Regions from separate parts of the Streptomyces melanosporofaciens genome, predicted to be linked through region 1. Evidence: predicted binding sites of a transcription regulator. Region 1 holds the regulator's gene; the other holds the start of a gene.

Region 1 (4,971 bases):
GTACCCGCGTCCGGGTCGCCCAGCGGAGTCTCGTACCAGGCCGCCTCGCCCGTGAGGCGCGCCCGGTAGGCCCCGACGGCTGCCGTGTCGGCGTTGGACGGCTGCGGCATGAACAGATTGACACCGAAGTGCCGTCCGGTCAGCCCTCGGAGCTGTTTGATCTCCTCATACATCGCTTCCGGCGTCTTGTAGCCGGCAGCGAGGAAACCGAGGCCACCGGCCTCGGAGACAGTGGCGGCGAGCTGCGGGCAGGAGGCTCCACCCGCCATCGGCGCCTGCACGATCGGGTACCGGTAAAGATCGGTCAGCGCGGAGGACATGGCCACATCGTGCCATGCCCTCCACACGGGCTCACCACCGGATCACCGCCCGTTGAACGCGTCCTTCAGCCGCGAGAACAGCCCTTGCTGTCCAGGCTTGAATTCGCCGACCGGGCGCTCCTCGCCGCGCAGCTTGGACAGCCGCCGCAGCAGCTCCTCCTGCTCCGGGTCGAGCTTGGTCGGGGTGGTCACCTCGACATGCACGATCAGGTCGCCACGGCCGCCGCCCCGCAGATGGGTGACGCCGCGCTGGTGCAGCGGGATCGACTGGCCGGACTGGGTACCGGGCCGGATGTCGACCTCCTCCAGGCCGTCCAGCGTCTCCAGTGGCACCTTGGTGCCCAGCGACGCCGCCGTCATCGGGATGGTCACCGTGCAGTGCATATCGTCGCCGCGCCGCTGGAAGACCGGGTGCGGGACCTCGTGGATCTCCACATACAGGTCGCCCGCCGGGCCGCCGCCCGGTCCGACCTCGCCCTCACCGGCCAGCTGGATCCTGGTGCCGTTGTCCACACCGGCGGGGATCTTCACGGTCAGGGTGCGCCGCGAGCGGATCCGGCCGTCGCCCGCGCACTCCGGGCACGGGGTCGGCACCACGGTGCCGAAGCCCTGGCACTGCGGGCACGGCCGCGAGGTCATGACCTGGCCCAGGAAGGACCGCGTCACCTGGGAGACCTCACCGCGGCCACGGCACATGTCACAGGTCTGCGCCGAGGTGCCCGGCGCCGCGCCCTCGCCGCTGCACGTGGTGCAGACGACCGCGGTGTCGACCTGGATGTCCTTGGTGGTCCCGAACGCGGCCTCGCTGAGCTCCACGTCCAGACGGATCATCGCGTCCTGACCGCGCCGGGTCCTGGAGCGCGGACCGCGCTGCGAGGCGGTGCCGAAGAACGCGTCCATGATGTCGGAGAAGTTGCCGAAGCCTCCGCCGAAGCCTCCGGCGCCACCGCCGCCGGCCCCGGACATCGGGTCCCCGCCCAGGTCGTAGACCTGCTTCTTCTGTGGGTCCGACAAGACCTCGTAAGCGGCGTTGATCTCCTTGAACCGCTCCTGGGTCTTCGGATCCGGGTTCACATCCGGATGCAGCTCGCGCGCGAGCCGACGGAATGCCTTCTTGATCTGGTCCTGCGAGGCATCACGCGGCACGCCCAGGACTGCGTAGTAGTCCGTCGCCACTTACGACTCCGCCAGGATCTGTCCGACGTAACGTGCCACTGCGCGTACCGCTCCCATCGTTCCGGGGTAGTCCATGCGGGTCGGTCCGACCACGCCGAGTTTGGCGACCGCCTCGTCGCCGGAACCGTAGCCGACCGCGACGACCGAGGTGGCGTTGAGCCCCTCGTGAGCATTCTCATGCCCGATCCGCACGGTCATACCCGAGTCCTTGGCCTCGCCCAGCAACTTGAGGAGGACGACATGCTCCTCGAGTGCCTCCAGGACGGGCCGGATCGTCAGGGGAAAATCATGCACGAAACGCGTGAGGTTCGCGGTGCCGCCGATCATCAGCCGCTCCTCGGTCTCCTCCACCAGCGTCTCGAGCAAGGTCGACAACACGATCGAGACGGTCCCCCGGTCCTCCTGTTCGAAGGACTCCGGAAGATCCTGCACCAACTGCGGCACATCCGCGAAACGCCGACCCACGACCCGGCTGTTGAGCCGGGCGCGCAGATCGGCCAGCGAGTCCTCGGTGATCGGACTGGGGCAGTCCACCATGCGCTGCTCCACCCGGCCGGTGTCCGTGATCAGCACCAGCATCACCCGGGCCGTGGCCAGCGGCAGCAGCTCCACATGGCGCACCGTCGAGCGGGTCAGCGACGGATACTGCACCACCGCCACCTGCCGGGTCAGCTGCGCCAGCAGCCGGACCGTGCGGCCCACCACGTCATCGAGGTCGACCGCGCCGTCCAGGAAGTTCTGAATGGCCCGCCGCTCCGGGCTGGACAGCGGCTTCACTCCCGCCAGCTTGTCCACGAAGAGGCGATAGCCCTTGTCGGTGGGGATCCGCCCGGCGCTCGTATGCGGCTGGGCGATGAACCCCTCGTCCTCCAGAGCGGCCATGTCGTTACGCACCGTGGCCGGCGAGACCCCCAGCCGGTGCCGCTCGGTGAGCGCCTTGGAGCCGACCGGCTCCTCCGTCCCCACATAGTCCTGGACAATGGCACGCAGCACCTCGAGTCTGCGTTCGCTGAGCACCCCGCGCACCTCCAGTCCAGCGGTCTCATCAGGTCGTCCGCCCTGGCACTCACCGGGCACGAGTGCCAGAACCCCTCCGCCAGTGTACGGCGGGGTGCGGTGGCATGGGCAAGAGCCGCCGTCGGCAGCAACTCTCCCCCATCCCCGTTGAGCTAGCGTCGCGGTATGGAGACGTGTTGGGAAGAGGCAGGCTGGGAGCGGCTCGCGCCCGGTGTGGCCCGCCGTCGGCTGCCGGAGTGGGACGAGACGGTCGGCGTGGTCGTCGGCCGGACCGACATCCTCGTCGTGGACACCGGCGCGACCCTGCGCGCCGGGGCCGAGCTGCGCGCCCTGATCACCCGGCTGACCGGCCGCCGCCCCACCCGGATCGCGCTCACCCATCCGCACTTCGACCACGTCCTGGGCTCGGCCGCCTTCGCGGGCTGCGAGGTGTACGGGGCCACGGGCATGGACGAGCTGCTGCGCCGGGAGCGGGAGACGCTGCGCGAGGACGCGATCCGCCACGGGGTGGACCGGAACGCCGCCACCGAGGCCGTGGACCATCTGGTCGGCCCGCACCACCTGGTCTCCGGGGAGCTCACCCTGGACCTGGGTGACCGGCAGGTGCTGCTGGCCAATGTGGGGCCCGGCCACACCGCCCATGACCTGGCCGTTCTGGTGCCCGGCCGGCCCGAGGTGGTCTTCTGCGGCGATCTGGTGGAGGAGTCCGGCACGCCGCAGGCCGGACCGGACGCGATCCCCGGCCGCTGGCCCGCCGCCCTCGACCGGCTGCTCGCCCTCGGCGGCCCGGACGCGCGGTACGTCCCGGGGCACGGCTCGGTCGTGAGCGCCGGGTTCGTCCGGGCCCAACGTGACGAATTGGCGGCCCGCTTCGGCGTGTCCCTCTAGGCGTCTCCCCAGCCGCCCGACTAGGCGCCCTACTAGGCGTCCACCTAGTTGTCCGCACTACAGGAGCGGGCGGTCGTCGCGCGCTATCGTCATCCGGATGCGACAGTACGACCCGGACCTGACCCCGCCCTGGAAGCGGCAGCGGCCCGCCCCTGAGGTCCCCGCCGAACCGGACCTCGTCGTGGAGGAGGTCACCACCGGCTTCTGCGGCGCCGTGATCCGCTGCGAGAAGACCGCCCAGGGCCCCACGGTCACTCTGGAGGACCGCTTCGGCAAACATCGCGTCTTCCCCATGGAGCCGCGCGGTTTTCTGCTCGAGGGGCGTGTCGTCACCCTCGTACGCCCGCGCGCGGCGGCCCCCAGCGCGCCCCAGCGCACGGCCTCGGGGTCGATCGCCGTTCCGGGAGCGCGCGCGAGGGTCGCCCGTGCGGGGCGCGTCTATGTCGAGGGGCGCCACGACGCGGAGCTGGTGGAGCGGGTCTGGGGCGACGATCTGCGCATCGAGGGCGTCGTCGTGGAGTACCTGGAGGGCGTCGACGACCTGCCCGCCATCGTGGATGGCTTCTCCCCCGGCCCGGACGCCCGGCTCGGCGTCCTCGTCGACCATCTGGTGACGGGTTCGAAGGAGTCCCGTATCGCCGGGCAGGTCACCGGCGAGCATGTGCTGGTCCTCGGCCACCCCTATATCGACATCTGGGAGGCCGTGAAGCCGTCCTCCGTCGGCATCCCGGCCTGGCCGACGGTGCCGCACGGCCAGGACTGGAAGAAGGGCGTCTGCCGCGCCCTGGGCTGGCCGGAGAACACCGGGGCCGCCTGGCAGCGGATCCTGTCCTCGGTCCACTCCTACAAGGACCTCCGGCCGGAGCTCCTGGGGCGGGTGGAGGAGTTGATCGACTTCGTGACGGCCCCGCAGGGCTGACGGCTCCCGTCTCAGTCCACCAGGTCGCGCACCACCGCGTCCGCCAGCAGCCGCCCACGCAGCGTGAGCACGGCCCGCCCCCGTCCGTACGGCCCCGGATCCAGCAGCCCGTCCTCCAGCGCCCGGGCCGCGGCCGCCGCCCCGGCCGGGCGCAGCAGCTCCAGCGGGCAGCCCTCGACCAGCCGCAGCTCCAGCAGGATGCGCTCCACCCGGCGCTCCTCGGCGGTCAGCAGCTCCCGGCCCGCGCCGGGCGACCTGCCCTCGCCCAGGGCCTGCGCGTACGCCCCGGGGTGCTTCACGTTCCACCACCGCACGCCGCCCACATGGCTGTGCGCGCCGGGGCCGGCGCCCCACCAGTCGGCGCCGCGCCAGTACAGCTCGTTGTGCCGGCAGCGCCCGGCGGGCGAGGTGGCCCAGTTGGAGACCTCGTACCAGGCGAACCCGGCGGCCGACAGGATCTCCTCGGCGATCAGATAGCGGTCCGCGTGCACATCGTCGTCGGTCATCGGGACCTCGCCGCGCCGGATCCGCCGCGCCAGCTGGGTGCCCTCCTCCACGATCAGCGCATACGCCGACACATGGTCGGGCCCCGCCCCGAGCGCCGCCTCCAGGGAGGCCCGCCAGTCCGCGTCGCTCTCCCCCGGCGTCCCG
Region 2 (4,971 bases), 2.4 Mb from region 1:
CTGATGGCGCTGTGCCCGGGGTTCGTCCGTACGGAGTTCCACGCGCGAGCGGGAATCAAGCAGGACAGCGTCCCGAGCTGGATGTGGCTGGACGCGGACCGGCTGGTCACGGCGGCCCTGAAGGATTTCGCCCGGGGCAAGTCGCTGTCCATCCCGGACCCGCGCTACAAGGCGATGTCGAGCCTGGCCAAGTTGGCTCCGCGCTCGGCCCTCTCCAGCCTCTCCTCCAAGGTCGGCCGCCCGCCGGCGAAGGCGTAGCCCTCACAGGATTGCCCGTGCCCCCGGGCCGCACACGAGACGGACAGGCGCCCTGGGCCACCGGCGGGCAGCCCCGGCCCCGAGGCCCAATAACCGAGTGCGGGCTGTGGGCGCCTCCGGCGGAAAGCCCCCACCCCGCCCCTTCCCGAAACAAGGGGGCTCCGCCCCCTGGCCCCCCGCCGGGGCTCCGCCCCGGACCCCGCTCCTCAAACGCCGGAGGGGCTGAATTCACGGGCTGAACGCCGGAGGGGCTACATTCACGCCCCCGGGACGGAGAGGGGCCCCGGGGCCACCGGGGCGCGGACGCCGACGAGACGGGAGGGGGCGGGGTCGCAGGGGTGGTGTCCTGGACGCTTTCGCATATTTGTGGCGCCAATCCCCGGCCCGCCTCACGTTCCCGGGCACCGGCGCCGTAAATGTGCGGTCCAGGGCGCCGCACCGGAGGCCCCGCCCCCGGCACCCACCACACAACCGACCGCGCACCCCAGCAACCGCCGCGAACAGCGAAGGCGCGGCCGCCCCCAGGGCGGCCGCGCCTTCGGCACAGCAGAGCGACGTGCAAACGCAAGTGCGTCAGTGCGCGTGACCGTGGCCGTGGCCCCCGGCCTCAGCCTCTTCCTCGGCCGGCTTCTCGACCACCAGCGTCTCGGTGGTGAGCAGCAGCGAGGCGATCGACGCCGCGTTCTCCAGCGCGGAGCGGGTGACCTTGACCGGGTCGATGACGCCGGCCTTCACCAGGTCGCCGTACTCCTCGGTGGCCGCGTTGTAGCCGTGGCCCTTCTCGAGCTCGGCGACCTTCGAGGTGATGACGTAGCCCTCGAGACCGGCGTTCTCGGCGATCCAGCGCAGCGGCTCGACCGCGGCGCGGCGGACCACCGCGACACCGGTGGCCTCGTCGCCCTCCAGGCCCAGGCTGTTCTCCAGCACCTTCGCGGCGTGGACCAGCGCGGAGCCACCACCGGAGACGATGCCCTCCTCGACCGCGGCGCGGGTCGCGGAGATGGCGTCCTCCAGACGGTGCTTCTTCTCCTTGAGCTCGACCTCGGTGGCCGCGCCCACGCGGATCACGCACACGCCGCCGGCCAGCTTCGCGAGCCGCTCCTGCAGCTTCTCGCGGTCCCAGTCGGAGTCGGTGGCCTCGATCTCGGCCTTGATCTGGTTGACGCGGCCGGTGACCTCGTCGCTCTTGCCGCCACCGTCGACGATCGTGGTGTCGTCCTTGGTGACGGTCACGCGGCGGGCGGTGCCCAGCACGTCCAGACCGACCTGGTCCAGCTTGAGGCCGACCTCTTCGGCGATGACGGTGCCGCCCGTAAGGGTGGCGATGTCGCCGAGCATGGCCTTACGGCGGTCACCGAAGCCCGGGGCCTTCACCGCGACGGCGTTGAAGGTGCCGCGGATCTTGTTGACGACGAGGGTCGAGAGGGCCTCGCCCTCCACGTCCTCGGCGATGATCAGCAGCGGCTTGCTGGCGTTGGCCTGGATGATCTTCTCCAGGAGCGGCAGCAGGTCCTGGATCGAGGCGATCTTGCCCTGGTGGATCAGGATGTACGGGTCCTCGAGGACGGCCTCCATCCGCTCCTGGTCGGTGACCATGTACGGCGAGAGGTAGCCCTTGTCGAAGGCCATGCCCTCGGTGAAGTCGAGCTCCAGACCGAAGGTGTTGGACTCCTCGACGGTGATGACACCGTCCTTGCCGACCTTGTCCATCGCCTCGGCGATCAGCTCGCCGACCTGCTTGTCCTGCGCGGACAGCGCGGCCACGGCGGCGATGTCGGACTTCTCGTCGATCGGGCGGGCGGTGGCCAGCAGGTCGTCCGAGACGGCCTTGACCGCCGCGTCGATGCCCTTCTTGAGGGCGGCCGGGGAGGCGCCGGCGGCCACGTTCTTCAGGCCCTCGCGGACCAGCGCCTGGGCCAGCACGGTCGCGGTGGTGGTGCCGTCACCCGCGATGTCGTTGGTCTTGGTCGCCACCTCCTTGACGAGCTGGGCGCCCAGGTTCTCGTACGGGTCCTCGACCTCGACCTCGCGGGCGATCGTGACACCGTCGTTGGTGATGGTCGGAGCACCGAACTTCTTGTCGATGACGACGTTGCGACCACGGGGGCCGATCGTCACCTTGACGGTGTCCGCAAGCTTGTTGACGCCGCGCTCGAGGGCGCGACGGGCGTCCTCGTCGAACTTCAGGATCTTCGCCATGAGTTGCGTATGTCCTCTCAAACGAACCGCGCCCCGACCCCGGTTTCAGACGCGGGCACCGGGGCACGGCTCATAGGCAAAACTTCGGTGATTACTTCTCGACGATCGCGAGGACGTCGCGAGCCGAGAGGACGAGGTACTCCTCGCCGCTGTACTTCACCTCGGTGCCGCCGTACTTGCTGTAGAGCACGACGTCACCGACGGAGACGTCGAGCGGAAGGCGCTTGCCGTCCTCGAAGCGGCCCGGGCCCACAGCCAGGACGACGCCCTCCTGGGGCTTTTCCTTGGCGGTGTCCGGAATGACCAGGCCTGAGGCCGTGGTCTGCTCGGCGTCGAGCGGCTGGACCACAATGCGGTCCTCGAGCGGCTTGATGGCAACCTTGGAGCTGGTGGTCGTCACGATCCGACCTCCCCCTTCGGAGATCTCACGGGGTCAACTGTCTGAGGTGGCGACCAGGTGGATCCGTCGTCGCGGGTGCCGGACCTGCCCGTCGCTGTATCCCTTGGCACTCATCGGTCCCGAGTGCCAGCCTCGACATTATGACGCGGTTAGCACTCAGTCAACTAGAGTGCCAAGCGACGTGGTGGCGGCGACCCCCGCTCGCCACCTCATCACCGCCTTACGGCCGCCACGCTCCGGGGCCGCGAGCACGCCGCGCGGCCCCACCTCGCTCCAGAGCCCCAGGCCGTCCGCACAGCAGCCTCCCCCCCGGCGCCGTCACACATAGTCCTCCAGCCGCCCGATCGTGAACCCCTGGGCCTGGATCGCCCGCACCAGCTCCGTGATCCAGTCGGTCATCGACTGCCCCTCGAGCTGCTCCGGCCCCCGGAAGTGCGCGAGGATGATGTCCCCCGGCAGCAGATGGTCGCCGGAGCGGTAGGCCAGCCCGTGGGTCTCCATCTCGGCGCGCCACAGCACCACCGTCCGCGCGCCGCAGAAGCCCGCCGCCCGCAGCGTCGTCTCGTCGTACTCCCCGAACGGGGGACGGAAGAGGCGCGGCTGTTGACCGAAGTGGTTCCACAGGACGTCCCGCTGGCCGCAGATCTCCCGCACCTGGTCGTCGTAGGCCATACCGGCCAGGCTGGGATGGGTGAGGGTGTGGTTCTCCATGGGGTTGCCGAGCCGGCGCAGCTCGTCGAAGTAGTCGTAGTGGTCCCCGATCACGTTGTCGGTCAGGAACCCGGTGAACGGCAGCCCGAGCTCGCGGGCCTGCTCCACGAAGCGCGGGTCCTTCTCGATCCCGTCGTCGATCGTCACGAAGACCACCCGCTGGTCGGTCGGCACTCGCCGCACGACCGGCGGCAGCCCCCACTGCTGCGGCCCCGACCGCCCGAGCGCGGGCTTGACGGCGGGCGGGGCCGGAGGCCGCTCCAGGGGCCGGTCCAGCCCCCAGCGGCGGTAGGCGTCGGAGGCGCCGCCCACCGAGCCCGAGCGCGGCAGCGCGGAGGCCGGGCCGGACGGCCCCGCGGCCGGGGGCGGAGTGGACGCCGAGGCGTCACCGGAGCCCGGTGGCGCATCCGGGAACGCGCCGCCCTGGGCCTCGCCCTCGTACCCCTGCCCCTCGTACCCCGGACCGGACGACGCCGGTGGCCGCGGATCCGGCTCCCGTCCGGACGGCGGCCGCGAGGGCGACGGCGGGTCGTCCAGCCGGGAGGCGAGGGAGGCCGGCGGCATGGGAGCGCCGTGACGGGAGCCGGCGTACGGCTCGGTGGCGGCGCCGAGGGATCCGCAGGCCGTGAGCACGGCTGCCGCGCCGACGAGAACCAGACAGCGAGGAAAACCAGTCTTGATCATCATCACATAAGTGATCTTCGGTCCAGAGGCGTGCATCTGCGCGCCCTACGCGGGCGAATGCGCTCGCGGGAGCGGGGAGAATGGGCCATGTGGACGTTGACGCCTTCGACTCACTGCTCGGCGACGAGGGGCAGGCGCTGCTCTCCGGGCTCCGCGACTACGACCCGGCGAAGGAGCTCGCCACCGCGACGCGGCTGCGCCGCGACCACCCCCCGGCGCTGGTCTCGGCGGCCCTGACCCAGGCCACGCTGCGGCAGCGGGCGGTGGCCAAATTCGGCCCCGAGGACGCGCACCGCATGTACTTCACGCCGAACGGCGTGGAGCAGGCCACCCGCACCTCCGTCGCCACGTACCGCGCCGCCCGCTTCGCGGAGTTCGGCGTCCGCCGCACGGCCGATCTGTGCTGCGGCATCGGCGGCGACGCGATCGCGCTCGCCCGCACCGGGATCTCCGTCCTCGCCGTCGACCGCGACCCGCTGACCTGCGCCGTCGCCCGCGCCAACGCCCAGGCGCTCGGCCTGGCCGAGCTCATCGAGATTCGCTGCGCCGATGTCACCGACATCGACACCCGGTCCTTCGACGCGGTCTTCGTCGACCCGGCCCGGCGCGGCGGCCGGGGCCGCGTGTTCGATCCCGAGGCGTACTCCCCGCCCCTCTCCTGGGCCATCGAGGCCGCCCGCACCACCCCGCGCGCCGCCCTCAAGATCGCCCCCGGCGTG

Evidence for each region. The regulator HrcA, encoded in region 1, represses chaperone genes, less so after heat shock. The targets are predictions, from matches to a motif close to TTNGCACTCNGNNNNNCNGAGTGCNAA.
Region 2: the regulator HrcA is predicted to act here: its motif matches at 3,007-3,033, upstream of groES (co-chaperone GroES).

The regions. Positions count from the first base shown of each region.
Region 1 covers NZ_FNST01000002.1:1,659,569-1,664,539, forward strand. Annotated here, with positions in the region: gene BLV72_RS10165 (nitronate monooxygenase) at 1-320, opposite strand, end outside; gene dnaJ (molecular chaperone DnaJ) at 363-1,496, opposite strand; gene hrcA (heat-inducible transcriptional repressor HrcA) at 1,497-2,513, opposite strand; gene BLV72_RS10180 (MBL fold metallo-hydrolase) at 2,679-3,401, shown strand; gene BLV72_RS10185 (DUF3097 domain-containing protein) at 3,499-4,320, shown strand; gene hemW (radical SAM family heme chaperone HemW) at 4,332-4,971, opposite strand, start outside.
Region 2 covers NZ_FNST01000002.1:4,064,732-4,069,702, reverse strand. Annotated here, with positions in the region: gene BLV72_RS20300 (SDR family NAD(P)-dependent oxidoreductase) at 1-258, shown strand, start outside; gene groL (chaperonin GroEL) at 832-2,457, opposite strand; gene groES (co-chaperone GroES) at 2,549-2,857, opposite strand; gene BLV72_RS20285 (polysaccharide deacetylase family protein) at 3,176-4,255, opposite strand; gene BLV72_RS20280 (class I SAM-dependent methyltransferase) at 4,333-4,971, shown strand, end outside.